One region of the Kitasatospora sp. NPDC004615 genome, then DNA from elsewhere that is predicted to be linked to it. Evidence: riboswitches for the same ligand, from Rfam matches in the RefSeq annotation. Region 1 holds a riboswitch; each other region holds the start of a gene.
The links. A riboswitch is a leader RNA that binds a small molecule or an ion and turns the genes downstream of it on or off. The one in region 1 is predicted to bind cyclic di-AMP.
Positions count from the first base shown of each region.

Region 2: another riboswitch for cyclic di-AMP. It lies ahead of ACFYS8_RS32495 (transglycosylase family protein); the one in region 1 lies ahead of ACFYS8_RS21355 (peptidoglycan DD-metalloendopeptidase family protein).
Region 3: another riboswitch for cyclic di-AMP. It lies ahead of ACFYS8_RS09290 (transglycosylase family protein); the one in region 1 lies ahead of ACFYS8_RS21355 (peptidoglycan DD-metalloendopeptidase family protein).
Region 4: another riboswitch for cyclic di-AMP. It lies ahead of ACFYS8_RS23355 (NlpC/P60 family protein); the one in region 1 lies ahead of ACFYS8_RS21355 (peptidoglycan DD-metalloendopeptidase family protein).

Region 1 covers NZ_JBIALQ010000006.1:45,252-51,115, forward strand. Annotated here, with positions in the region: gene ACFYS8_RS21340 (GNAT family N-acetyltransferase) at 1-83, opposite strand, end outside; gene ACFYS8_RS21345 (PP2C family protein-serine/threonine phosphatase) at 250-1,461, shown strand; gene ACFYS8_RS21350 (hypothetical protein) at 1,849-2,043, shown strand; cyclic di-AMP (ydaO/yuaA leader) riboswitch at 2,414-2,568, shown strand; gene ACFYS8_RS21355 (peptidoglycan DD-metalloendopeptidase family protein) at 2,574-3,554, shown strand; tRNA gene ACFYS8_RS21360 (tRNA-Gly) at 3,711-3,784, opposite strand; tRNA gene ACFYS8_RS21365 (tRNA-Pro) at 3,934-4,007, shown strand; gene tig (trigger factor) at 4,212-5,585, shown strand; gene ACFYS8_RS21375 (ATP-dependent Clp protease proteolytic subunit) at 5,808-5,864, shown strand, end outside.
Region 2 covers NZ_JBIALQ010000012.1:136,739-142,602, reverse strand. Annotated here, with positions in the region: gene ACFYS8_RS32510 (pseudouridine synthase) at 89-1,036, shown strand; gene ACFYS8_RS32505 (diiron oxygenase) at 1,173-2,099, shown strand; gene ACFYS8_RS32500 (CapA family protein) at 2,216-3,364, shown strand; gene ACFYS8_RS32495 (transglycosylase family protein) at 3,387-4,550, opposite strand; cyclic di-AMP (ydaO/yuaA leader) riboswitch at 4,554-4,720, opposite strand; gene ACFYS8_RS32490 (MFS transporter) at 5,119-5,864, shown strand, end outside.
Region 3 covers NZ_JBIALQ010000002.1:537,255-543,118, forward strand. Annotated here, with positions in the region: gene eno (phosphopyruvate hydratase) at 1-774, opposite strand, end outside; gene ACFYS8_RS09290 (transglycosylase family protein) at 1,027-1,695, opposite strand; cyclic di-AMP (ydaO/yuaA leader) riboswitch at 1,699-1,879, opposite strand; gene ACFYS8_RS09295 (cytochrome P450) at 2,141-3,400, opposite strand; gene ACFYS8_RS09300 (SDR family NAD(P)-dependent oxidoreductase) at 3,556-3,978, shown strand; gene ACFYS8_RS09305 (MazG family protein) at 3,983-4,981, opposite strand; gene ACFYS8_RS09310 (JmjC domain-containing protein) at 5,041-5,864, opposite strand, start outside.
Region 4 covers NZ_JBIALQ010000006.1:488,788-494,651, forward strand. Annotated here, with positions in the region: gene ACFYS8_RS23350 (NlpC/P60 family protein) at 1-715, shown strand, start outside; cyclic di-AMP (ydaO/yuaA leader) riboswitch at 1,052-1,234, shown strand; gene ACFYS8_RS23355 (NlpC/P60 family protein) at 1,245-2,315, shown strand; gene ACFYS8_RS23360 (NlpC/P60 family protein) at 2,528-3,568, shown strand; gene ACFYS8_RS23365 (hypothetical protein) at 3,697-4,851, shown strand; gene ACFYS8_RS23370 (carbohydrate kinase family protein) at 4,854-5,756, opposite strand; gene ACFYS8_RS23375 (glycosyltransferase 87 family protein) at 5,828-5,864, opposite strand, start outside.

The sequences.
Region 1 (5,864 bases):
GCCACGTCAAGGGTGCCGTACCAGGTCTCCCACTCCTCGGCGCGCAACGGCCGGATGGTCAGATCGGGGTGTCGAATCGTCATGAGCCCCTGCCTACCACCCGATCCGGAACCGTGCGACCGATTTGTCACGCCCATGCCGTAGCCGGCCTCCCGGGCGGCCGAAACCCACCGGAGCGTGCCCCTCCCGTTGCACTCGGTGCCACCGGGCCGTCGACGCGCGCACCGGCGGTGGATACAGTCGGTCCCCATGGTCGGCAGAGCGCGCCCCAGAGCGACGGGCCGGGACGGCGGACCGTCCCGCGAGCCCGTGACGGCCCGGCTGCGCGCTGCGCTGTACCGGGCCAGGCGCAGGGTGCGCCGCACCGGAGTCGACTACTTCCGCGGCGACGGCGCCGACTGGTGGGCGTTCGCCGCCCTCGCCCTCGCCGTGCCCGTCCTGGTCCTGCTGAACATCCTGCTTCCCGACTGGGCCCCGCCCACCGCCCTGGTGCTGCCCGTGCTGGCCGGCGCGCTGCTGCTGCGCCCCGGCACCCTGGTGCTGCTGTACGCCGTCGCCGCCGCCGGACTGATCACCGAATCCCTGGTGCACACCGGCGAACGCGTCGCCAGCGCGCAGCCGGAGACCTACACCCACGGCGTCACCCCCGGCTCCGCGCTGGTGGTCGGCGCGGTCGGCGTCGCCGGACTGCTGGTCGCCCAGTTCCGCCGCCGGATCGGCGTGCCCTGGCGCGGCGGCTCCACCATGCTGTTCGACCTGCGCGAGCGGATCCGGATCCAGGGCCGGGTCCCGGAACTGCCCGACGGCTGGCACACCGACACCGCGCTGCGCCCGGCCGGCGGCCAGTCCTTCTCCGGCGACTTCATGGTCGCCGCCCGCACCGGCCCCGGCGGACGGATGCTGGAAGCCGTCCTCGCCGACGTCTCCGGCAAGGGCATGGACGCCGGCAGCCGCGCCCTGCTGCTCTCCGGCGCCTTCGGCGGCCTGCTCGGCTCGCTGCCCGCCCACGACTTCCTGCCCGCCGCCAACGGCTACCTGCTGCGGCAGGACTGGGCGGAGGGCTTCGCCACCGCCGTCCATCTGGTGGTCGACCTGGACACCGGCGAGTACGAACTGCTCTCCGCGGGGCACCTGCCCGGCATGCACCGTCTCGCGGGCGCCGGGTACTGGGAGGTCAAGGAGGCCGAGGGCCCGCTGCTCGGGGTCTACGACGAGGCCAAGTTCGAGGGGGTGCGCGGCACCCTCGGCCCCGGCGACGTCCTGATGCTGTGCACCGACGGCATGGTGGAGATCCCCGGCCGCGACCTCGCCGAGGGCATGGACCGGCTGATGGGCGAGGCCGACCGGCTGGTCGCCACCGCCCCGGGGTCGATCCGGCCCGGCTCCGCGGTCCGGCTGATCGACACCGTCGCCAAGCACGTCAACGACGACCGCGCGGTGCTGCTGGTCTGGCGCCGCTGAACTTCCGTCCGGTGCAGACGCGGTGAGCGCGGAGTGTCCACGGAGTGTCAAACCCGGACGTTGATCTTCGGCCAATTCCGGTTCGCGGCCCGAGCCGGGCGGCGATGCTGGATCTGCCTGCCGGTTTGCCGCGCAGGCCAGCACGGACCACCGCCCGCCGACGGGGTGTCAGAACCCGTCCGCTATCGTCGCGGTCGGCGAAAATCAGTCCTGCCAGGCGGGTTCGGGCACCGAGCGACCGGGCAAGTCCTTTACGCACTCAGCACGAGCGACCACACTGAGTCCGGATGGAGTGGTGGGGACACGGGGGGCAGGGGCCGGTTTCCGCCTGGGAGCCAACGCCGGCTTCCACCGAACCCCCGCCACGAATCGAGGAAGTGAGTCCTGGTGGCCTTCTCCGTCTCCGCGCTTGTCCTGTTCGGCATCATCGTCGCGATCTTCATTCGCAACAAGCAGCTGAAGACCGGGCACGCCATCGTCGCCGCCCTGTTCGGCTTCATGCTGAGCCAGTCGACCATGGCCGGCCCGATCCAGCAGTTCCTCACCTCGGTCTCCAAGGCCATCGCGTCGATCGCGGGCTGACGGCCTGTCGGCTCCCCGGCGGCACGCCACGACGGGCGGGAGACACCCCCGCGCCGTCCATTCGGCCTGCCCACGGTGACCAGGCTCACCCGCGACGTCACGCCAGGTCCGCGCCCGAACGCGCACGGTGGCCGAAGTCGCCCACCGTGCGGGGTTCGTACGCGCACTGTCATGATCGCGTACGCGCACCGCAGCGTGGTGTCGGCACAGCGTGACCTGGTGGATCGTCAGCCCCTTCCCGACCCAGGGAGCGGGGCCGATCGGCGTTTGCCAGCCTCACGGGCCGTGGGATTTGCTTCCTCCGCAGCCCGGCCAGTGACCGGGCGGGCCACCGGACGGAACGCCTAGTCCTGCCGTCGTCCGGTGCCGACCAGATACCACGCCACGGCAGGAGCGGGGGAACCACAGGTAAGTCGCCGGGCCCGGAAACCACCGGGAACGGCTCGGGGTGAAGCCGCAGTCCCTGCGGCCGGGCAACTCTCGCCCGAACCCGACAGCTCACCTCGCAGGCGTCGGAGAGGAACGCCTTCATGTCCGCTCAGGGCAAGCACCGCAAGCCGAGCCTGGCCACCATCGCCCGGATCGCCATCGCCACCGGTGTGGCCGGCGCCGCGATCGGCCTCCCGGTCACCGCCGCCTCCGCGCACACCGCCACCGAGCAGGCCGGCAGCCACCCGTCCACGGTCTCGGTGGACGCCACCCCCGTCGCCGACCAGGCCGCCGCCCCGCACAGCTACCGGGTCGCCTCCGGCGACACCCTGTCCAAGATCGCCGCCGCGCAGCACGTCGACGGTGGCTGGCAGAAGCTGTACCAGGACAACCGCTCCGTGGTCGGTGGCAACCCCGACCTGATCTTCCCGGGCCAGAAGCTGGCCATCAACGGCCAGGCCGCCGCCCCCGCGCAGGCCCCGGCCGCCAAGTCCACCTCCACGGACACCGCCACCGCGCCGAAGGTCGCCGTCAAGAAGGCCGACACCGCGAAGCCGGCCACCACCGGCACCGTCAAGGCCCAGCCCGTGGCCCCGGCCCCGCAGGCGGCGCCCCCGGTCGCCACCACGGCCACCACCGCTTCCCCGGCCGCCGTTCCGGCTGCCGCGAGCAACAGCTCCACCTACGTCGCCCCGGCGCCGGGCAAGGTCACCACCGGTTACAAGGTCGCCGGCTCCAACTGGTCCTCCGGCTACCACACCGGCATCGACTTCCCGGTCGCCACCGGCACCAGCCTCAAGGCCATCGCCAACGGCACCGTGGTCTCCGCCGGCAACGGCGGTGCCTACGGCAACCAGGTCGTCATCAAGCTGGCCGACGGCAAGTACGCCCAGTACGCCCACCTGTCCTCGATCTCCGTCTCGGCCGGCCAGTCCGTGACGGCGGGTCAGCAGATCGGTCTCTCCGGCGCCACCGGCAACGTGACCGGCCCGCACCTGCACTTCGAGATCCGCACCACCCCGGACTACGGCTCCGACATCGACCCCGTCGCCTACCTGGCGGCCCACGGCGTCAACGTCTGATCCACGCCTCACCCCTCGAAGGCCCCGCGCAGTCCGCTGCGCGGGGCCTTCGGGCTTTCCGGCGCCCTTGCGCGGGCGAAGGCCCCCCGGCCACGCGGCGCGGCCGACCAACGGCAACGGCCCCGACTGCGTTGGCAGTCGGGGCCGTTGGCCTTGTGGAGCGGGTGACGAGAATCGAACTCGCGTGACCAGTTTGGAAGACTGGGGCTCTACCATTGAGCTACACCCGCAAAGGCGTACCCGCACCGCGTCGCGGTGGCGAGGACTGGATCAGGGTACCTGGTCGAGCCGGTGGATTGCACACTCCTTCCGCGCTGTCGGCTCGCGAATATCGCCCCGGTCGGAGGCGGCCCGACGTGTACTCTTCTGCTCGGCACCACGGGGTGTGGCGCAGGTTGGTAGCGCGTCCGCTTTGGGAGCGGAAGGCCGTCGGTTCGAATCCGGTCACCCCGACCGTGCGGCAGGGTCTCGTCCGTGGGCGGGGCCCTGTTGTCGTTGTGGGGCGCGGCCGCCCCGGCCCCGCTCCGCCGTGCACCCGGTGCCGGGCGCAGTCACTTTCGTGGTACCGGTAGGATGGACCGCTGGCGGTAGTACGGACAGCATTGCAGCCCCAACCGCCTATCGCCCTGACCGCAAGCCCCCCTAGGAGACCCCACCGTGAAGAGCGCCGTCGAGACTCTGAACCCGACCCGGGTTCGACTCACCGTCGAGGTGCCCTTCGAGGAGCTCAAGCCCAGCCTCGACGCGGCGTACAAGAAGATCAACCAGCAGGTCACCGTCCCGGGCTTCCGCAAGGGCAAGATCCCGAACCGGGTCATCGACCAGCGCTTCGGCCGTGGCGCGGTGCTGGAGGAGGCCGTCAACGACGCGCTTCCGCGCTTCTACACGCAGGCCGTCGACGAGGGCCAGATCGATGTGCTGGGCCAGCCGGACATCACCGACATCGCCGGTGTCGAGAACCTGGCCGACGGCGGTGACCTGAAGTTCACCGCCGAGGTCGACGTCCGTCCCGAGGTCGCCCTGCCGGACTTCGCCGAGATCGCCGTCGTGGTGGACCCGGTCGAGGTCACCGACGAGGACATCGAGAAGTCGCTGCAGCAGCTGCGCGAGCGCTTCAGCTCCGTGAAGGATGTCGAGCGCGCCGCCGCCGAGGGCGACGTCGTGGTCATCGACCTGGAGGCCAAGGTCGACGGTGAGGTGCCGGAGGACGGCACCGCCACCGGCGTGAGCTACGAGATCGGCTCCGGCCGCCTGCTGGACGGCATCGACGAGGCCGTCGTCGGCCTGTCCGCCGGTGAGGCCAAGACCTTCACCACCACCCTCAAGGGTGGCACCCAGATCGGCAAGGACTCCGAGGTCACTGTCACCGTGACCACCGTCCAGGAGAAGGAACTCCCGGAGCTGGACGACGAGTTCGCGCAGCTGGCGAGCGAGTTCGACACCCTGGAGGAGCTGCGCGGGGACTCCCGCAAGCGCCTCGAGCGGATGAAGGAGTTCGACCAGGCCACCCAGGCCCAGGAGAAGGTCCTCGACGAGCTGCTCACCCGGGTCGAGATGGACTACCCGGAGAAGCTGCTCGCGGACGAGATCGGCACCCGCAAGCACAACCTGGAGCACCACCAGCTGGAGCCGATGGGCATGACCCTCGACACCTACCTGGCCTCCCAGGACAAGTCCCGCGAGGACTTCGACAAGGAGACCGAGGACCAGGCGAAGAAGGGCATCAAGACCCAGTTCGTGCTGGACCAGATCGTCAAGAACGAGGAGCTGGGCGTCAACCAGGAGGAGCTCACCGAGCACCTCATCCGTCGCGCCGCCGGCTCCGGCCTGACCCCGGACCAGTTCGCCCAGCAGGTCGTCCAGGGCGGCCAGGTCCAGCTCCTGGTCGGCGAGGTCGCCCGCGGCAAGGCGCTGGCCCTGGTTGTCGAGGCCGCCAAGGTCACCGACACCAACGGTGAGGTCGTCTCCTTCGAGGACGATGAGGAAGAGGTTGTCACCGAGGCCGCCGCCGAGGAGACCACCGAGGCCTGAGCCTCGTAACCGCCGGGAATCCGGCGGACCGCAGCACCGGGACGGGCCCGGGCACCGCATGGTGCCCGGGCCCGTTCGCGTTGGGCCCAGTTACCCTGCGCTCACAGCGAACAGTTCTGCGTGGGGGATTCAGCGGCCGGGCCTGCGCGTTAGGGTCGGTGGACAGCGACACACACGCAGATCGACTGAGCAGGTGGCTAAGTGACGTTCCCGCAGATGCAGATGCCTGGCCTGATGGCACCGCACGCCGCCGGCGGCGACGTGGGCGGCGGCCTGGGC
Region 2 (5,864 bases), on a different contig from region 1:
ATGCCGGGCCGCCCGCGCCCAGACGGGTGAGCGACCGCTATCGTGGGCCGGATGGACACCCGTCGGACAGATCCCCAGGTGGCGCCCGGTGGCGCGTAGGCCCCCCGCTCCCGTGAGCCCGCTGCCGCAGCGCGACGGCATTGACGCGGTCCACGTGCGGCTGCCCCTCGAAGGCCCCTGGCCGACCGTCCGCGCCTACCTGGAGGAGCGCTACGGCGCCGCCGCCGGGACCGGACGGATAGTGGCGATGCTCGACGCCGGTGAATTCGTCGGCACCGACGGGCCGATCGCCCCCGACACCTCCTACCGGCCCGGCGGCCACGTGTGGTTCCACCGTGAACCCGGGCCGCCCGAACCCGTGGTGCCGTTCCCCGTCGAGGTGCTGTACCGCGACGAGCGGATCGTGGTCGCCGACAAGCCGCACTTCCTCGCCACCACGCCGCGCGGCAGCCACGCCACCGAGACCGCGCTCGCCCGGCTGCGCCGCGACCTCGGCCTGCCCCAGCTCAGCCCCGCACACCGCCTGGACCGCCTCACCGCGGGCGTGGTGCTGTTCGTCGCCGACCCCGCCCGCCGGGGCGCCTACCAGGGACTGTTCGAACGGCGGGAGGCCGTCAAGACGTACGAGGCGATCGCCCGGCATGACCCCGCAGTGGCCCTGCCGACCACCGTGCGCAACCGGCTGGTCAAGGACCACGGCCGGCTGGACGCCTACCAGGTGCCGGGGGAGCCCAATGCGGAGAGCCGGGTCGAGCTGCTGGAGACCCGCGACGGTCTGGGACGCTACCGGCTCGCCCCGCGCACCGGCCGCACCCACCAGCTGCGGGTGCACATGAACGGCCTCGGCCTGCCGATCCTCGGCGACCCGATCTACCCTGAACTGCTGCCCGAACAGGACCCCGAGGACTACCGGCGTCCGCTCCAACTGCTGGCACGGTCGCTGGAGTTCACCGACCCCGTGGACGGCACCCGGCGGCGCTTCGTCAGCGGACGGGTGCTGGCGGCGTGGGCCGATCCGGCCGACTGGCACGGCTGACGGACCCTCGGGCCGACGGCGAACGCCTCCTTGTGCGCAGTGTATTGACGGCCAGTCTAATAACTTCTACCTTCGCGGCAGTGGCACCGTTCCACCCCGACCACCCTCGACTCCGCCCCACCGCGAAGGAGCCGGCATGCCGCCCCACCCCGCCGCCACCCCCGGCGCCCCCGACCGCGAGCGCACCGCCCCCGACCGGGAACGCACCGCCGAACGCCTGCTCGCCTCCTCCGCGAAGCTCTCGTTCAACCCGCTCAACGACGTCGACTGGGACGCCGACCCCGTCCCCGGCGCCTACTACTGCCCGCCCCGCCACCTCTCCCTCTACGGCACCGACCTGTGGGAGCGCCTGACCGAGGACGAGCGCGTCGAACTCTCCAAGCACGAGGTCGCCTCGATAGCCAGCGTCGGCATCTGGTTCGAGGAGATCCTCATGCAGATGCTGCTGCGCCACGCCTTCGACCGGGACCCCACCAGCAACCACGTCCAGTACGCGCTCACCGAGATCGCGGACGAATGCCGGCACTCGATCATGTTCGCCCGAATGATCGCCAAAATGGGTGTCCCCGCGTACGGTGCGGGATTCGTCGCCCACAACCTCGGCCGGCTGTTCAAGGCGATCTCCACCCACAGCCAGACCTTCGGCGGCACCATGTACGTCGAAGAGATCCTGGACGCCTTCCAGCGCGAAATGATGAACGACGACACCGTCCAGCCGCTCACCCGGCAGGTCTCCCGGATCCACGTCATCGAAGAGTCCCGGCACATCACCTACGCCCGCGAGGAACTCGTCCGCAAGCGGCTCGGGCCGCTGCGACGGCGGTGGGAACAGCTGTTCCTCGGCGTGGTCATCTACTACGCCACCACCGCGCTGATCCACCCCCGGCTCTACGCCGCCGTCGGCATCGACCCGAAGATCGGCAAGGCCGTTGCCCGGGCCAACCCGCACTGGCGCACCACCAAGATCGAAATGGCGCAGAAGGTGATCGGCGTGCTGGACCGGGCCGGACTGGTCGGCCGCGCCAACCGCTGGCTGCTGCGCGCGGCCGGAGTGATCGCCTGAGCGGTTCGACGGCGGATCAGGTCGCACAGTTGTGATCATTTGGTGGCGAGATGGGCTTCCGGTGATCGAGTGGCGCGGATACAGTGCGACGCAGCGAACGATCCGGGGGAATCACCATGCGCCGCGCACCACTCACCACGGCTGCCGCCGTCCTGCTGCTCACCGCCGTCGCCGGATGCGGCGGATCGACGCCATCCGGGGGCGGCGGGACGACGGCCACCGCCCCCGCCGGGGACTCCGCCGGAGGCGCGTCGTCCGGCAGCCCGGGAACGACGGGCGATCCGAGCACGGGTTCGGGCGACAACGCGCCGAGCGGCGCCGCCGGCAGCATCACCGTGGCCTTCGCGGGCGACGTCCACTTCGAAGGCCGGACCGGCTCCCGGCTGACCGCCCCCGCCAGCGAGACCGCGCTCGGGCCGATCGCCAAGACCCTGTCCGCCGCCGACCTGGCGGTGCTCAACCTGGAGACCGCGATCACCGGCCGCGGCAAGCCCGAGCCCAAGACCTACACGTTCCGCACCAGCCCCAAGGCGCTCACCGCGCTCAAGGACGCCGGGATAGACGTGCTCTCCCAGGCCAACAACCACGCCGTCGACTTCGGCGCCGACGGCCTCGCCGACACCCTCGCCGCCAAAGCCAACTCCCCGATTCCGCTGATCGGCATCGGCAAGGACACGGCCGAAGCCTTCGCGCCCCACATCGCCGACGTGCGCGGAACAAAGGTCGCCGTCCTGGCGGCGAGCCAGGTCGACGAAATCACCAACCAGAAGTGGCGGGCCGGCGAGCACAAGGCCGGCATCGCCTCCGCGTTCGACGAGAAGGCCCTGCTGCGCGCCGTCACCGAGGCCAAGGCGCAGGCGCCCGTGGTGCTGGTCTACCTGCACTGGGGCGAGGAAGGCGTGGCCTGCCCGACCGCCGCGCAGACCGCACTCGCCAAGAAGCTCGCCACCGCCGGCGCCACCGCCGTGGTCGGCACCCACGCCCACACCATGCTCGGCGCGGGCATGCTCGGAAACACCTACGTGGCGTACGGCTTCGGCAACTTCCTCTGGTACGGCACCTCGAACTACACCGCCTCCGACGAGACCGGCGTCACCACACTCACCATCAGCACCGACGGGCGCGTCACCGGAGAAGCGTTCACCCCCGCCCACATCGACGGCCGGGGCGTGCCCGTCCCGCAGACCGGCAGCGCGGCGAAGGCCGCCCAGCAGCGCCGCGACGGCCTGCGCGGCTGCACCGGACTGGCCGCCGTCCCGAAGTGACGGCGGCTCGACCGGGCGGCCGTCAGCCCAGGTTCAGTACCTGGCCCGGGTGGATCAGGTCCGGGTTCTCGCCCACCACCTGCTGGTTGCTCTGGTAGAGACCGCTCCAGCCGCCGTTCAGCTCGTGGCTGCGGGCGATCTTCGCCAGCGTGTCGCCCGGGCCGACGGTGTACGGCTGCGGGGACGGGGTCGCAGCGGACGGGGATTCGGCGGGCGCGGGTGCGCTGCCGGGCGTGGAGGCGCTCGGGGGCGGCGTGGTGGTGGCCGGGTCGGGGGTGGTGGGCTGCTGGGTGCCGCCGTTGCCGTGGCCGTCCTGACCCTGACCCTGACCCTGACCCTGGCCCTGGTCGTTGCCGTGGCCTGTGCCGTTGCCGTTCTCGGCGCCGTTCCCGTTTCCGTTGCCGTTCTGGTTGTCGGACGGTGTGGTCGGGTTCGGGCTCGGGTTGGTGCTCGGGTCGGTCGACGGCGCAGTCGGCGTAGTCGGAGCGGTCGGGGTGGCCGGGCTCTCCGGGGTGGGTGCCGGGGACGGCGTGGCCGCAGGCGGCTGGGGGTGCGTCAGCTGTATGTAGCGCTCGTACAGGCTCTGGTGGCTGGTCCAGAACCAACCGCCGTTCTTCTCGTACCAGTACACGTGGTACACGGGGTCGTAGCCGGGCAGGCCGGAGAACACCGGAGTGGCGTTCTGCGGGGCGACGGTGCCGTCCGAGGCGGTGTTGACGGCGGCGATGCCGCGGGCGCCGCGCAGCGCACCCGATTCGTCCGCCGAGTCGTTGTTGTCCACCACGCCGGCGGCGCTGACCGTGCGCAGGCCCGCCGTGTCGGCGCAGGACACCCACGGCTGCGGGCCTTCGGTGGCCAGGATCCGTTCGGCGACCGCGATCTGCTGGCTGCGGGTGGCTCCGCTGGGCAGCTCGGCGTACCGGGTACCGCCGTAGTCGATCCAGCGCTGGGCGGTGATCTGGAGGCCGCCGTAAAGGCCGTTGCCCGAGTCGGAACTCCAGTTGCCGCCGCTCTCGCAGTCGGCGACCCGGTCCCAGACCGTGCTGGGCGCGGCCTGCGCACCCGTCACGGCGAGCAGCGGCAGGGCGAGGCCGACGCCGGCGACGCCGGCTGCGGCGATCGCCCGCTCGGCGGCTTTCTCCGCCTGGCTCTGCCGACGGTGGCGCCCGGAACCCGTGAAGAGCATGCCAGATCCTCTCCGCACGCCTGCGAGGTGAGCTGTCGGGTTCGGACCGGAGGGAGGCCCGGCCGCCGTGTGCCGGCGGGAGCCGGTGCGGCGGCTTCACCCCTAGCCGTGGGGGCGGCGACGTACCTGGTTCCCCCGTCCCTGTCCAAGGGTTGTGGTGGTCGACCCGGCAACGCGGCGGACAGGGTTCGGCGTTGCCGCGTGCGGGGCCCGACGGTGCGGGCCGGACCGAGCCTAATCACTCGAACGGAGCAATCACAAGCTCATCGCGACCGTATTACGGCCGAGTTGCGCCGCCCGGGCGGTCGGGCGGTCGGGTGATCCGGCGGTCCGATGGTCGGGTGCGAAAGTCTGGCCGATCGGTGGGATTGGGGGAGCGTGGGGAGGGAAGGCGGACGGTCCCGCTTGGGCGCTTGGAAGCCGAGTGGTCATCAAATACCGTGACATTAAAGCGAGTTGAGCGAGATCTGGGCATTGCAGGCGTTGCGGATAAATCGCGCGACAGCTGCTTCGGGAGCTTCCTACCATCGCGGTGATCGCTGTTCCCCGACCCGCTGTGGAGGTGCCCGTGGCTGTGCTGATTCCCGAAGTACTCCGGGTGGAGCGCCAGTTCGCCCGTCTGTTCGTCGGCCAGTCGCTGTCCGTCCTGGGCGACAGGGTGTCGTTCGTCGCGCTGCCGTTCGCCGTGCTGTCGATCGGCGGGTCGGCCGCCGATGTCGGCCTGGTGGCTTCGGCGGGCCTGCTGCCGACGCTGGTGTTCATGCTGATCGGCGGCGTGTGGGCGGACCGGATGCCAAGACAGCGGATCATGCTGGCCTCCGATCTGGTGCGGTGCGTGGTCCAGGCGGCCGTCGCGGTGTTGCTGCTCACCGGGACGGCCCGGGTCGGGGTGCTGGCACTGCTGATGGTGGTGTTCGGGGTGGCGGACGCGTTCTTCCTGCCCGCCTCCACCGGGCTGATCCCGCTGCTGGTGTCCGGTGAACGGCTGAGCGAGGCCAATGCCTTGCGCGGGCTCGTCCACTCGGTGGGGTTGGTGATCGGCCCGGTGCTGGCCGGCGCGCTGGTGGCCCTTGCCGGGCCCGGCGGTGCCCTGATGGTGGATGCCGCGAGCTTCGCGGCCAGCGCCGCCGTGCTGGTGAGACTCGGTGCGGTGGGCGGGCGGGCCAGTGCGGAGCAGGCCGAGCGACTCGGGTTCCTGGCCGAACTCCGGGTCGGCTGGCGGCAAGTGCGAGAACGGGCCTGGGTGTGGTCGGGCATGCTCGCGATCGCGGTGTACCACGTGGTGGTGCTGCCCTCGGTGTTCGTGCTCGGCCC
Region 3 (5,864 bases), on a different contig from region 1:
GCCCTCGAACTGGTAGGCGCCGTCCTTGTAGAACTCGGACGCGGCGACGTCCAGGGCGAGCGCGATGTCCTTGCCCGGGGTGTAGCCGGCCTTCTTGATGGCCTCGGTGATGAGGTCCAGGGCCTCGCGGTTGGAGTCCAGGTTCGGGGCGAAGCCGCCCTCGTCGCCCAGGCCGGTGGACAGCCCGCGCTCCTTCAGCACGCCCTTGAGGGTGTGGTAGACCTCGACGCCCCAGCGGACGGCCTCGGAGAAGGACTCCGCGCCGATCGGGGCGATCATGAACTCCTGGATGTCGACGTTGGAGTCCGCGTGCGAGCCGCCGTTGAGGATGTTCATCATCGGGACCGGCAGCACGTGCGCGTTCGGGCCGCCCAGGTAGCGGAACAGCGGCAGGTCGCTGGCCTCGGAGGCGGCGTGCGCGACGGCGAGCGAGACACCGAGGATGGCGTTGGCGCCCAGCGAGGACTTGTCCGGGGTGGCGTCCAGGTCGAGCATGGCCTGGTCGATCAGACGCTGCTCGGTGGCGTCGTAGCCGACCAGCTCCGGGCCGATCTGCTCGATGACGGCGAGGACGGCCTTCTCGACGCCCTTGCCGAAGTAGCGGTTCTTGTCGCCGTCGCGGAGCTCCAGCGCCTCGAAGGCGCCGGTGGAGGCACCCGACGGGACAGCCGCACGACCGGTGCTGCCATCGTCGAGACCGACCTCGACCTCGACCGTGGGGTTGCCGCGGGAGTCGAGGATCTCACGGGCTACGACGACATCAATGGACGGCACGAGGCATCTCCTAGCGGAAGCGGATGTGTGGTCGTTACGCCCAGAGCCTAGCCGCAGACATGCCCACGGCCACGCCCGGCCGGGCCCCGTCTCACCGTGTGACCCGGCTACTCACGGGTAGTTCACCTGTTTGCCCGTCGGCGGCGGGCTCCGGGCGGCGCGAACTGCTGGGCGCACGCCCGGAGCGGACGAATCGTCAGACCGACGAAGGGTCTATACCACTGCCGGGCCGGAGCCGGCCGGACCGCGCCGTCACAGCGCCAGCACCTGGCCGGGCATGATCACATCGGGGTCGGCGCCGATCAGTTCGCGGTTCGCCCGGAACAGCTGCTCCCAGCCGCCGGACACGTTCCGCGCGGCGGCGATCCCGGACAGCGTGTCGCCCTCCTGCACGGTGTAGTTCCCGGTGCCGGACTGCGTCGGCCCGTCGGCCGGGGCGCTCTGCTTCGAACTCTTCGACTGCTGCTGCGACTTCGTCTGCTTCTGCTCGGGCGCCGCCGCGCGCTGCTGCGAGCGGGAGGCGGTGTCCTCGGAGCTGTCGCCGCCGCGGGACAGACCGGCCTTGATCGAGCAGGACGGCCAGGCGCCGGGCCCCTGGGAGGCGAGCACCCGCTCGGCCACCGCGATCTGCTCGGAGCGGGTGGCCTGGTCGGCGCGGGCGGCGTAGTCGCCGCCGCCGTAGGCGCGCCAGGTGGAGGAGGAGAACTGCAGGCCGCCGTAGTACCCGTTTCCGGTGTTGATGCCCCAGTCCCCGCCGCTCTCGCACTGGGCCACGCGGTCCCAGGTGTCGGCGGGTGCGGCTGCCGCTCCGGTGGCGGAGAGCAGGGGCAGGGCCAGGCCCACGGAGGCGACGCCTGCGGCGGCGACGACCTTCTCGGCCTTGGTGCTACGGCGGTGACGTCCAGTACCGGCGAACAGCATGGGACTTCCTCTCCGCACGCCTACGAGGTGAGCTGTCGGGTTCGGACCGGGAGGCTGGCCCGGCCGCCGGGAGGTCCGGACGCGGTTGCGTCCGTTCCCCGGCGGCTTCACCCCAAGCCGTTGGGAGTACGGCGTTCACACCTGGTTCCCCCGCTCCTGTCCGAATCCTGGTCGGTGTCCCGAAGGTGCGGCGGACAGGACTCGGCGTGCCGCGTTCGGGGCCCGCAGCTGCGGGCAAATCGGAGAGTAAGCAGAGCTGACGAGCAATCACAAGCTCATATCACCGGTATCACGTCGAAATTACGGACCTTCACTTCTCGTGCACAAACCGTCCATGTATGTCCGCATTCGCCCGAAGTGGGGGCGCACCCGCGCCCCCACCGGGCCCACGGACGGTGACGTGCGGGGGCGGGGCGAGGGCAGGGCGGCGGCGGTCGAAACCGGGTCAGCGGGGCGTGAAGGAGACCGGGAGTTCGCGCAGCCCGCGCATGATCAGCCCACCCCGCCAACGGAGTTCGGCCGGATCGGCGGCCAACTGGAGGTCCGGCAGCCGTGTCAGCAGTGTGCCGATCGCGCGCTGCCCTTCGAGCCGGGCCAGCGGCGCACCGATGCAGTAGTGGATGCCGTGTCCGAAACCGAGGTGCGGATTGTCCGTCCGGGCCAGGTCCAGGGTGTTCTCGTCGGAGAACCGGTCCGGGTCGCGGTCCGCCGCGGCCAGCACCACCAGCACCGGGTCGCCCGCCGGGATGTCCACCCCGCCGATGCTCAGCGGCCGGGTGGCGAACCGCCAGGTCGCCAGCTCCACCGGCCCGTCGTAGCGCAGGAGTTCCTCGATGCCGGTCTCCAGCAGGCCCGACTCCCCGCGCGCCAGCGACTCCTGGAGCAGGGTGCGCTGATCCGGGTTGCGCAGCAACGCGTAAACGCCGTTGCCGATCAGGTTGATGGTGGTCTCGAAGCCGGCGAACAGCAGGATGAAGGCCATCGCCGCGGCCTCGTTCTCGCTCAGGTGCTCGCCGTGGTCGCTGGCCCGGATCAGGCCGGAGATCAGGTCGTCGCCGAGGTCGGCGCGCTTGCGGTGGATCAGGTCGGCCAGGTAGCCCTGGATGTGCTTGACCGCGCGGCCCACTCCCCCGCGCTTGCCGCCCGTGTGGCCCGGCTTTGTGTGTCGCAGCATCATGCCGGCCCAGTCGCGCAGGTCGTCCTGGTCCTCGGGCGGGACGCCGAGCAGGTCGCAGATCGCGTAGATCGGCAGCGGGAAGGCGAATTCGTGGATCAGGTCGACCTCGCCGCGCTCCGCGAAGGAGTCGATCAGGCGGTCGGTGAGCTGCTGCACCCGCGGTTCGAACTCGGCGACCCGGCGCGGCGTGAACGCCTTCGACACCAGGCGGCGCAGCCGGGTGTGGTCCGGCGGGTCGATGTTCAGCAGGTGGGTCATCAGGTCGGCCTGCCGCTCGCCCGGGATGCCCACCCGGCCGGTGCGGTGCGCCTGTTCGCTGTGGTGCGCCGGGTTCTTGGAGAGCCGCGAGTCGGCCAGCGCCTGCCGGGCGTCCGCGTACCGGGTGACCAGCCAGGCCTCCACCCCGCTCGGCAGCGTGGTGCGGTGCACCGGGGCGTTCTCCCGCAGCCAGGCGTACGCCGGATACGGATCGGCCGCGAACTCCCAGGTGAAGAGTTGCGGGTGGGCGGTGTGGGGCTGATCTGGCATGTCTTGACCGTATCTGGAACCGCCGTCGCGTGAGTCTGGTCACCTGGCGGGTAATTGCTGTTGCGGAGAGTCGGGGCGAGCCTACGATCCTCCGCAAGAACCACAGTGGGCGGCGTGCGGACCGCCCGCGGTTCGCTCTGAAAGGGGAGCAGGCCATGCGAGTAGCCGGTGCAGTGGTGGTCATCGCGGTGCTCGACGGAGGCGAGGGGGCCGACCTGGCCCGCCGGTTCTCCGCCGCCGGCGCCGCCGGCCTGCTCATCGCCGATCTTCGCCCCGGTGTCGCCGAGGACCTGGCCGCCGAACTCGACCGTCCCGGCTGCCCGGTGGTCGGGGTGTCCGGTGACGTCCACCACCCGGCGGACATCGCCGCGCTGGTCGACACCGCCGCCAAGCACCTCGGGCCGATCGACCTGTTCGCGGTCGCCGGCCCGGACGGCGAGCGGGTCGTCCAGCTCGCCGAACTGTCGGGCCACCTCGACCCGCTGGCCGAGGTGCTGGCCCTGGTCGGCGAGGCGATCGGCGAGGTCGTGCCGGCCCAGCGCCGCCGCCCGGTCTCGGACGTCCCGCTGGCGAGCTGACCCGTCAGTCGTCCTCGGACAGTCCCTCGGCGGCCCGTACCGCCCGGCGGTAGCGCCGGGCCGCCGCCCGCAGTGCGGCGTCCACGTCCACGCCCTGGTCGTAGCCGCGCTGCGCGACCGCCAGCAGCAGCTCCCCCGCCGTCTCGGCAGTGAGTTCGGCGGGCAGTTCGTACGGCGCGTCCGGCACTCCGGTGAACCGCGCCCGGCGCACCCGGGAGACCAGTTTCGCCGCGTACGCCAGCGCGGGCAGGCCCGCCGGGACGCCGTCCAGCACCGATTCGCGCTGCTTCTCCGCGGCCTTCAGCTGCTCCCAGTTGGCCTCCGTCTCGGCGGAGTCCCGGACGCTGACGTCGGCGAACACGTGCGGGTGGCGATACATCAGCTTCTCGACGATGTCGCCCGCCACGTCGTCGATGGAGAACGGGTCCTCGGCGTCCTCCTCGGCGATCCGGGAGTGGAAGAACACCTGGAGCAGCACGTCGCCGAGTTCCTCGCGGAGGGTCGGACGGTCATCCTCCTCGATCGCCTCGACCAGTTCGAAGGCCTCCTCGACCAGGTACTTCACCAGGCTCCGGTGGGTCTGCTCGGCGTCCCACGGGCAGCCGCCGGGCGAGCGCAGGCGGTCCATCACCGAGACCAGGTCCAGCAGCCGGGCGCCCGGCAGGTCGTACGAGCCCGGCAGCACCTCGATCTCCGGGTGCTCGCCGGCCTCTTCCACCGCGATCCGGGCCAGCGCGTCGGTCAGCCCCGGGTCGCCGTCCGGGCTCTCCAGCCACACCGCGGGGGCCAGCGCGAGCAACTGCCGGGCCAGCGCCGGGGCGGAGCCCCGTTCGATCAGCCGGGGCTCGACGCCGGCGGCGCGCAGCGCGGGCAGCTGCGGGTGGTCAGCGACGCCGGCCAGCACCACGGGCGCCGAACGGAGGGCCTCCCAGGCCGGCCAGCCGAGCAGGCCCGGGGCGACGCGGTGGGTGGTGGTGAGCAGGATCAGCTTCGGAGTGTCCACGCCACCGAACCTACAACGACCGCGTGCGGGGCGGACCAGCGGTTTTCCTGCGCGGACGGTCACGCCGCGGGTTGCAGCATCAGCTGTCGGGTGACGGACAGCAGGTCGGCGGGCGTCAGCTCGGCCAGCAGCGAACCGGCGTGCTCGATCAGCGCGGCGGCCGCCTCGGTGAGCGCGGCGTCGTCCAGCGGGCGCCCCGCCAAGGGGAGGCTGTCGGCGAGCAGGCTCTGCGCGACGGTGTACAGGTTGGCGCTGGCCGCCTCGCGGATCGTCAGCGACAGGTGCGTGGAGGGCGCGCCGTCCTCGGCGCGGGCACGGTGGGCGAAGCCACGCGGCACGTACAGCACCTCGCCCGGCTGCAGGACGGTCTCCAGCAGCACCTCGCCCGGGTCGCCGTCCTCCCGCTCCGGCACCCAGTTGCCGTCGGCGGGCCCGCCGTGCACCCACCAGCGCTTGGCCCCGGAGATCTGCACCACCAGCACGTCCGCGTCGTCGCGGTGCACCGGGCGGCCCTGGGTGCCGGGCGGGGTCAGGAAGTAGAACGCCTCGACCTGCCGGCCGATCTCGGCGGCCAGACCGCGGGCCAGCTCGCGCACCCCGTCGTGCCACTGGTCGACGTAGCGCAGCAGCAGCGTCGCCTGCTCGTCCCGGATCAGCGCCCGCACCGCCGCGCCGTCGGCGTACCCCCCGACCACCTCGCCGAGCACCACCCGCGGCGGGCAGAACCGCTCGACGGGCAGGTGGGCGTCGCGCTGCACCAGGCCCAGGTACGGCACCTTCAGCAGGCCGTGGTCGAGCAGCCGGTCGAGTTCGGCGGCGGGCAGCACGTCCACCGGCGGGCGCTCGGGGCGCAGCACGGCCGGGGCGGTGCGCCACAGCTGGG
Region 4 (5,864 bases), 440 kb from region 1:
CCGGCACGCGGGCGTCGACCCGTCGATGCAGCTGATGCTCTCCGCCGACCCGGACAAGTACCTGGACAAGGCGTCCTCCTTCGACCAGGCGGCCAGCACCCAGGCCGAGACCCTGAAGTCACTGCAGGACCAGCAGCGCCGGCTGAACCAGCAGAAGCAGGAAGCGGCGGACGTCCTGAAGGAGCTGGACAACTCCACCCAGGCGCTCAACGACGCCAAGAACGAGGTCAGGACCAAGCTGGAGCAGGCGCAGAACCTGCTCAACCAGCTCTCCGCCGCCGACCGTGCCTCGATCGTGCGCGGCGACGGCGCCGCCTCGCGCAGTGCCGACCGGGTCGACCCGGCCACCCTGCCGAAGGCCGCCGGCTACGCCGGGGTCGCGGTGCAGCGGGCGCTCGACAAGCGCGGTGCGCCGTACGTGTGGGGTGCGACCGGCCCGAGCACCTTCGACTGCTCCGGCCTGATGGTGTGGGCGTACGCGCAGGCCGGCGTGTCGCTGCCGCGCACCTCGCAGGCGCAGGGCAGCTACGGCGCCAGCGTCGGCACCGACTGGCACAACGCCCAGCCCGGTGACCTGGTGGTCTACTACGGCGACCGGCACCACGTCGGCATGTACATCGGCAACGGCATGGTGGTGCACGCGCCGCACACCGGTGACGTGGTGAAGACCATGAAGGTCGACGCGATGCCGATCTCGACCATCCGTCGGGTCTGACAGTCCGGCAAACCGGACATACGCCCGCCAGGGCGACAATTGACACGCCGTGACACGCCCGGGCGGGTCGAGATCCTGCTGTGATCTCGAACACGTCCGGGCGTCGCGTTTCCCTGGCGAACGGCGGGAAATGCTACGCACTGCGCAACGGATCCCTTACGTTCGGTCAGTTTCGTAATCGAAATTGACTCAGATTCAGATTTTTTTCCGACAAGGATTTGAACGGATCACGGATCGGTTACTAGGGTCATAGTTCGACCACCGCAGAGTCGATCGCCCAAGGGGGGCGACGGCGGAGGTCGCCGCCGAGTCCGTGACGCAGCGGGTGGATCGTCAGAACGAGATCCGCCGACGGGGATACCCCTGTGGGGGTTGCTGTCGAACGGAGCCGGGGAACCACGTTCCCCCGGGGTGAATCGGCGCCAGGTCGGCCGCGAGAGCGGCCGGTGAGGCGCTGTAGGGCGTCTCTTCCGGCCCGAACCCGTCAGCTCACCCGGTAGGCGGTGTGAGGAAGAAGGAGTCCGCCTTCGTGGCGTCCCATCGCCGTCCCAAGCCCGTCGGCCGTGCCCGGGTCTCGATTCTCACTGCCGCTGCCGCCACCGCCGTCGCGCTGTCCGCCCAGACCGGCGCGCACGCCGACCCGGCGCCCACCAAGGACCAGGTCAAGGCGCAGGTCGACCAGCTCAACGAGCAGGCCGAGGTGAAGACCGAGGCGCTCAACGCCTCCGTCGAGAAGCAGCAGAACCTGCAGAAGCAGGTCACCCAACTGCAGGACCAGCTGGCCCGCCAGCAGGAGCAGGTCACCACCGTTCAGGACAGCCTGGCGACGATCGCCGCCGAGCAGTACCGCAACGGCGGCATGCCGCAGACCATGCAGCTGATGCTCTCCAGCAACCCGGACAGCTTCCTCGGGCAGGCCGGAACGCTGAACACGGTCGGCGCCACCCAGGCCGACCTGCTCAAGAGCTTCAAGGCCGAGCAGGCCAAGCTCGACGGGCAGCGCGAGGAGGCCGCGCAGAAGCTCGCCGAACTGGACACCACCACGAAGGCCCTCAAGGCCGACAAGGAAGACGTCCAGTCCAAGCTGGCCAAGGCGCAGGAGCTGCTCAACACGCTCACCCAGAAGGAGCGCGACGATCTCGCGGCGGCCGAGGCCAAGGCCGCCAGCGACTCCCGCACCCAGGCCGAGCGCGCCTCCCGCGACAACACCCGCACCGACCTCGGCGCCCCGCCGGCGCAGGCACCGGCCGGCTACGCGGGTGCCGCGATGAACGCCGCGCTGTCCAAGCTGGGCAGCTGGTACTCCTACGGCGCGGCCGGCCCGAGCACCTTCGACTGCTCCGGTCTGATGCAGTGGGCGTACGCCCAGGCGGGTGTCTCCATCCCGCGCACCTCGCAGGCCCAGGCGGGCGCCGGCACCAGCATCGGCACCAACATCGCCAACGCCCGTCCGGGTGACCTGATCATCTACTACGGCGACCAGCACCACGTCGGCATGTACGTCGGAAACGGGCAGATCGTGCACGCCCCGCACACCGGCGCGCAGGTCCGCTACGAGTCGGCGACCGTCATGCCGATCACCAAGATCGTCCGGATCTGACGGCCGCGCGGAGCCTTCGGCCCGGCACCCCGCACAGGGGGTGCCGGGCCGCTCTCGTTCCGGTGTCCGATTCGCGGTCGAATATTCGAAGTTGTCAGGGTTTGGACTGGATCCGTCCGACTCGCTAACCTCTGCCCCGGCCCCCCGTGCGGACGGCCGTCCGATCCGCGGGCGGCGGCGGAGGCCGGAGCGCAGGAACGGAGTCGTCGCACGTGCCAGTGCACCGTCGCCCCCCACTGCCCGGCGTCCAACGCCTCGCCCGAGCCCTGGCGCTCACCGCCGCCGCGACGGGCGTGATCCATCTCGGCGTCGCCCCGGCCGCCGCCACTCCGGCCGACCCGCCGGACCGCGCCGACGTCAAGGCGCAGGTCGACCAGCTGTACGACGAGGCCGAGCAGGCCTCCGAGAAGTACAACGCCGCCCAGGAACAGCAGAAACGGCTGCAGCGCGAGGCCGGCGTCCTGCTGACCCAGGTCGCCGCCGGGCAGGACGACCTCAACCGGCTGCGCGCCGACCTCGGGGCGGTGGTCGCCGCCCAGTACCGCGCCCAGGGCCTCGACCCCACGCTGCGGCTGATGCTCGACAACGACCCGGCGTCCTACCTGGCCGGCGCCCGCTCGCTCGGCCAGGCCACCGCCCGGCAGAACGAGACCCTGCGCGACCTGCGCGAACGACAACGCCGGCTGGACCAGCGCCGTCAGGAGACCGCGGCCAAACTCGACGAACTGGAACAGGCCCGGCACCGCCTGGCCGCCGCCAAGGACGAAGTCCGCACCCGCCTCGCCCGGGCCCGGCAGCTGCTCGGCGACCTCACCGCCGCCGAGCGCGACCGGCTCGCCTACGACGACGACGCCCGGGCCGCCCGCGGCGCCGACCGCTTCGACCTCGGCAACGAGCCCGCCGCGTCCGACCGCGCCGCCGCCGCGCTGAACGCGGCCGTCTCGAAGATCGGCTCCTCGTACGTGTACGGATCCACCGGGCCCAGCACGTTCGACTGCTCCGGTCTGATGTACTGGGCGTGGCGGCAGGCCGGAGTGACCCTGCCGCGGACCTCGCAGGGGCAGGCCTCGGCCGGCCGGCGGGTGAGCCTCGCCGAAGCCCGGCCCGGAGACCTGGTGATCTTCTTCAAGGACAGGCACCACGTCGGCATGTACGCCGGCGGCGGTGTCGTCGTGCACGCGCCGCACCCCGGCGCCCGGGTCCGCTACGAGAGCGTCAGCGCGATGCCGGTCAACTCGGTGGTGCGGGTCTGAGCCAGCACGAGCCCCTGGTCACCGACCTGCCGCAGGCGCCGGCGCCGCGGCAGGCCGGTGCTTCGCCGTCCCGGCGGGCCGCACTGCTGGTCGCCGCCGGGTGCGCGGCCCAGCTCTCGCTGCCCCGGGTGCTCCCCGCCGGGCCCGCCGGACCGGCCGCCGCCCCGCCCGGGCCGGGCGCGCCGTCCGGGGCCCGGGACGCCGTCGCGCAGGTGCTGTCGCGGCGGGCGGGCGCGATCCTGCGGCGCGACCCCGCCGGGCTGCCGACGGCGGCGGGCGCCGAGGAGGCCGACCGGGACCTGCTCACCCGCACCGCCGCGATCCGGTTCACCGAGTACACGCTGCGGCTGACCACCTTCACCGAACCCGCGCCCGGCGCCGAACGGTTGACCGTCGGCGCCGAACTCGGCTACCGGATCTCCGGCGTGGACGACTACCCGGCGCTGCTGGAACGGCAGATCGACCTGCAGCGCGAGCCGGCCGGCTGGCGGGTGCTCCGGGAGGTGCCCACCGGCGCGGTGGCGCCCTGGGACCTGGGCACCGTCCGGACCGCGACCGGGCGGCACAGCCTGGCGCTGGGCCTCGGCGAGGACGGCGAACTCGCCGACCTGGCCGCCCTCGCCGACCGTGCGGTGCCCACCGTCGAAGGCGTCTGGGGTCCCTGGAAGCCCGGCCGGCTGCTGCTCGAACTGCCGCTCACCGTCCAGCAGTTCGCCCGCCGGATGGACGTATCCGCGGACGCGTACCAGGGGATAGCCGCAGTCACCCTGGCGGTCGGCGGCGCGCCGACGCACACCCCCGCGGACCGGATCGTGGTCAACCCCGACGCGTACCGGCAGCTCAGCGAGCTCGGCCGCCGGGTGGTGGTGACCCACGAGGCCACCCACGTCGCCACCCGGGCCGACACCAAAGCGTGCACCCCGCTGTGGCTGTCCGAGGGCGTCGCCGACTACACCGGCTACCAGGGCACCGGGCGGACCACCCGGCAGATCGTCCCCGAACTCGCCAAGGACGTCCGGGCCGGGCGGATGCCCACCGGGCTGCCCACCGACGACGCGTTCACCGCCGGCTCGGCCGGCATCTCGCAGGCCTACGAACTGTCCTGGCTGGCCTGCGACTTGATCGCCCACCGGTACGGGCCGGACCGGCTGGTGGCGCTCTACCGGGCCGTCGGGCAGAACGGCGCCGGCGGCCTGGAACGCGCCTTCCGGGCGGAACTCGGCCTCGGCGTCGCCGAGTTCACCAAGGACTGGACGGCCGCGGTGGCCACCCTGCGGGACTGACCTCAGCCGGCCAGTGCCCGCTCCAGGCCGGCCGCGTCCAGGAACGCGGTGTGGGTGCCCGCCGTGGTGCAGGCGAACGCGCCGGCCGCCGCACCGGCCCGCATGCACTCCTCGACCGGGCGGCCCGCCAGCCGCCGCTGCAGGAAGCCGGAGACGAACGCGTCGCCCGCGCCGTTGCTGTCCACGATCGGCGCGCCCGGGTCCACCGCCGGGAAGTGCCGGGGCGCCTCGTCCTCGCGGGTGAGCAGGAACGTGCCGTGCGCGCCCGCGGTGGCCACCACCAGCTCGGCCCGGCCCTGCGCCAGGATCGAACGCATCGCCGCCTCCGGGCGGTTGCCGAGGCCGGCCGCGGACAGGAACACCACGTCCGAGCGGAGTGCGTAGAACCGGTGGTGCTCGTTCTCGCCGTCCCAGGCGTGCAGGTCGGTGGAGCTGGGGCAGCCCAGCCGTTCGACGTCCGGGTACATGTCGCGGTTGACGCCCGTGATCGACAGGTGGACGTGCTGCGAGCGCTCCAGCAGCGGCAGCCAGAACTCGCGCGGCAGCCGGGCGTCCGCCGGGTGGCGGCCGTCGTAGAAGGAGAACCGCAGGCCGTCCGCGTCCACCAGGTTGACGCTGCGCGGGGTGCCGGCGGGGGCGGGCAGGTGGCTGAAGTCCAGGCCGCGGCGGGCGTATTCGGCCAGCACCAGGGCGCCCTGCGGGTCCTCGCCGAGGAAGTCGGCGAGCTTGGTGCGCAGGCCCAGCGCGTGGCAGGCCAGCGCGACGCCGTTCCCGGTGTGCGCCGGGTAGTCGCGCACCGGGGGGACGTGCACCGAGTCGACGCCGGGCGGGATCTCCAGGCGGTCCACCCGGACGATGGTGTCCACGCCGACGCCGCCGACGATCAGGATGTCGTAGTCGATCATTCGGCGATGGTGGCAGCGAAAAGCCTTGCCCTGCAAGCGCTTTCAGAAACTTGCAGGGCGGCGACGGGGTGTCAGGCGCGGTCCGCCGGAGTGAGGTCGTCCAGCAGA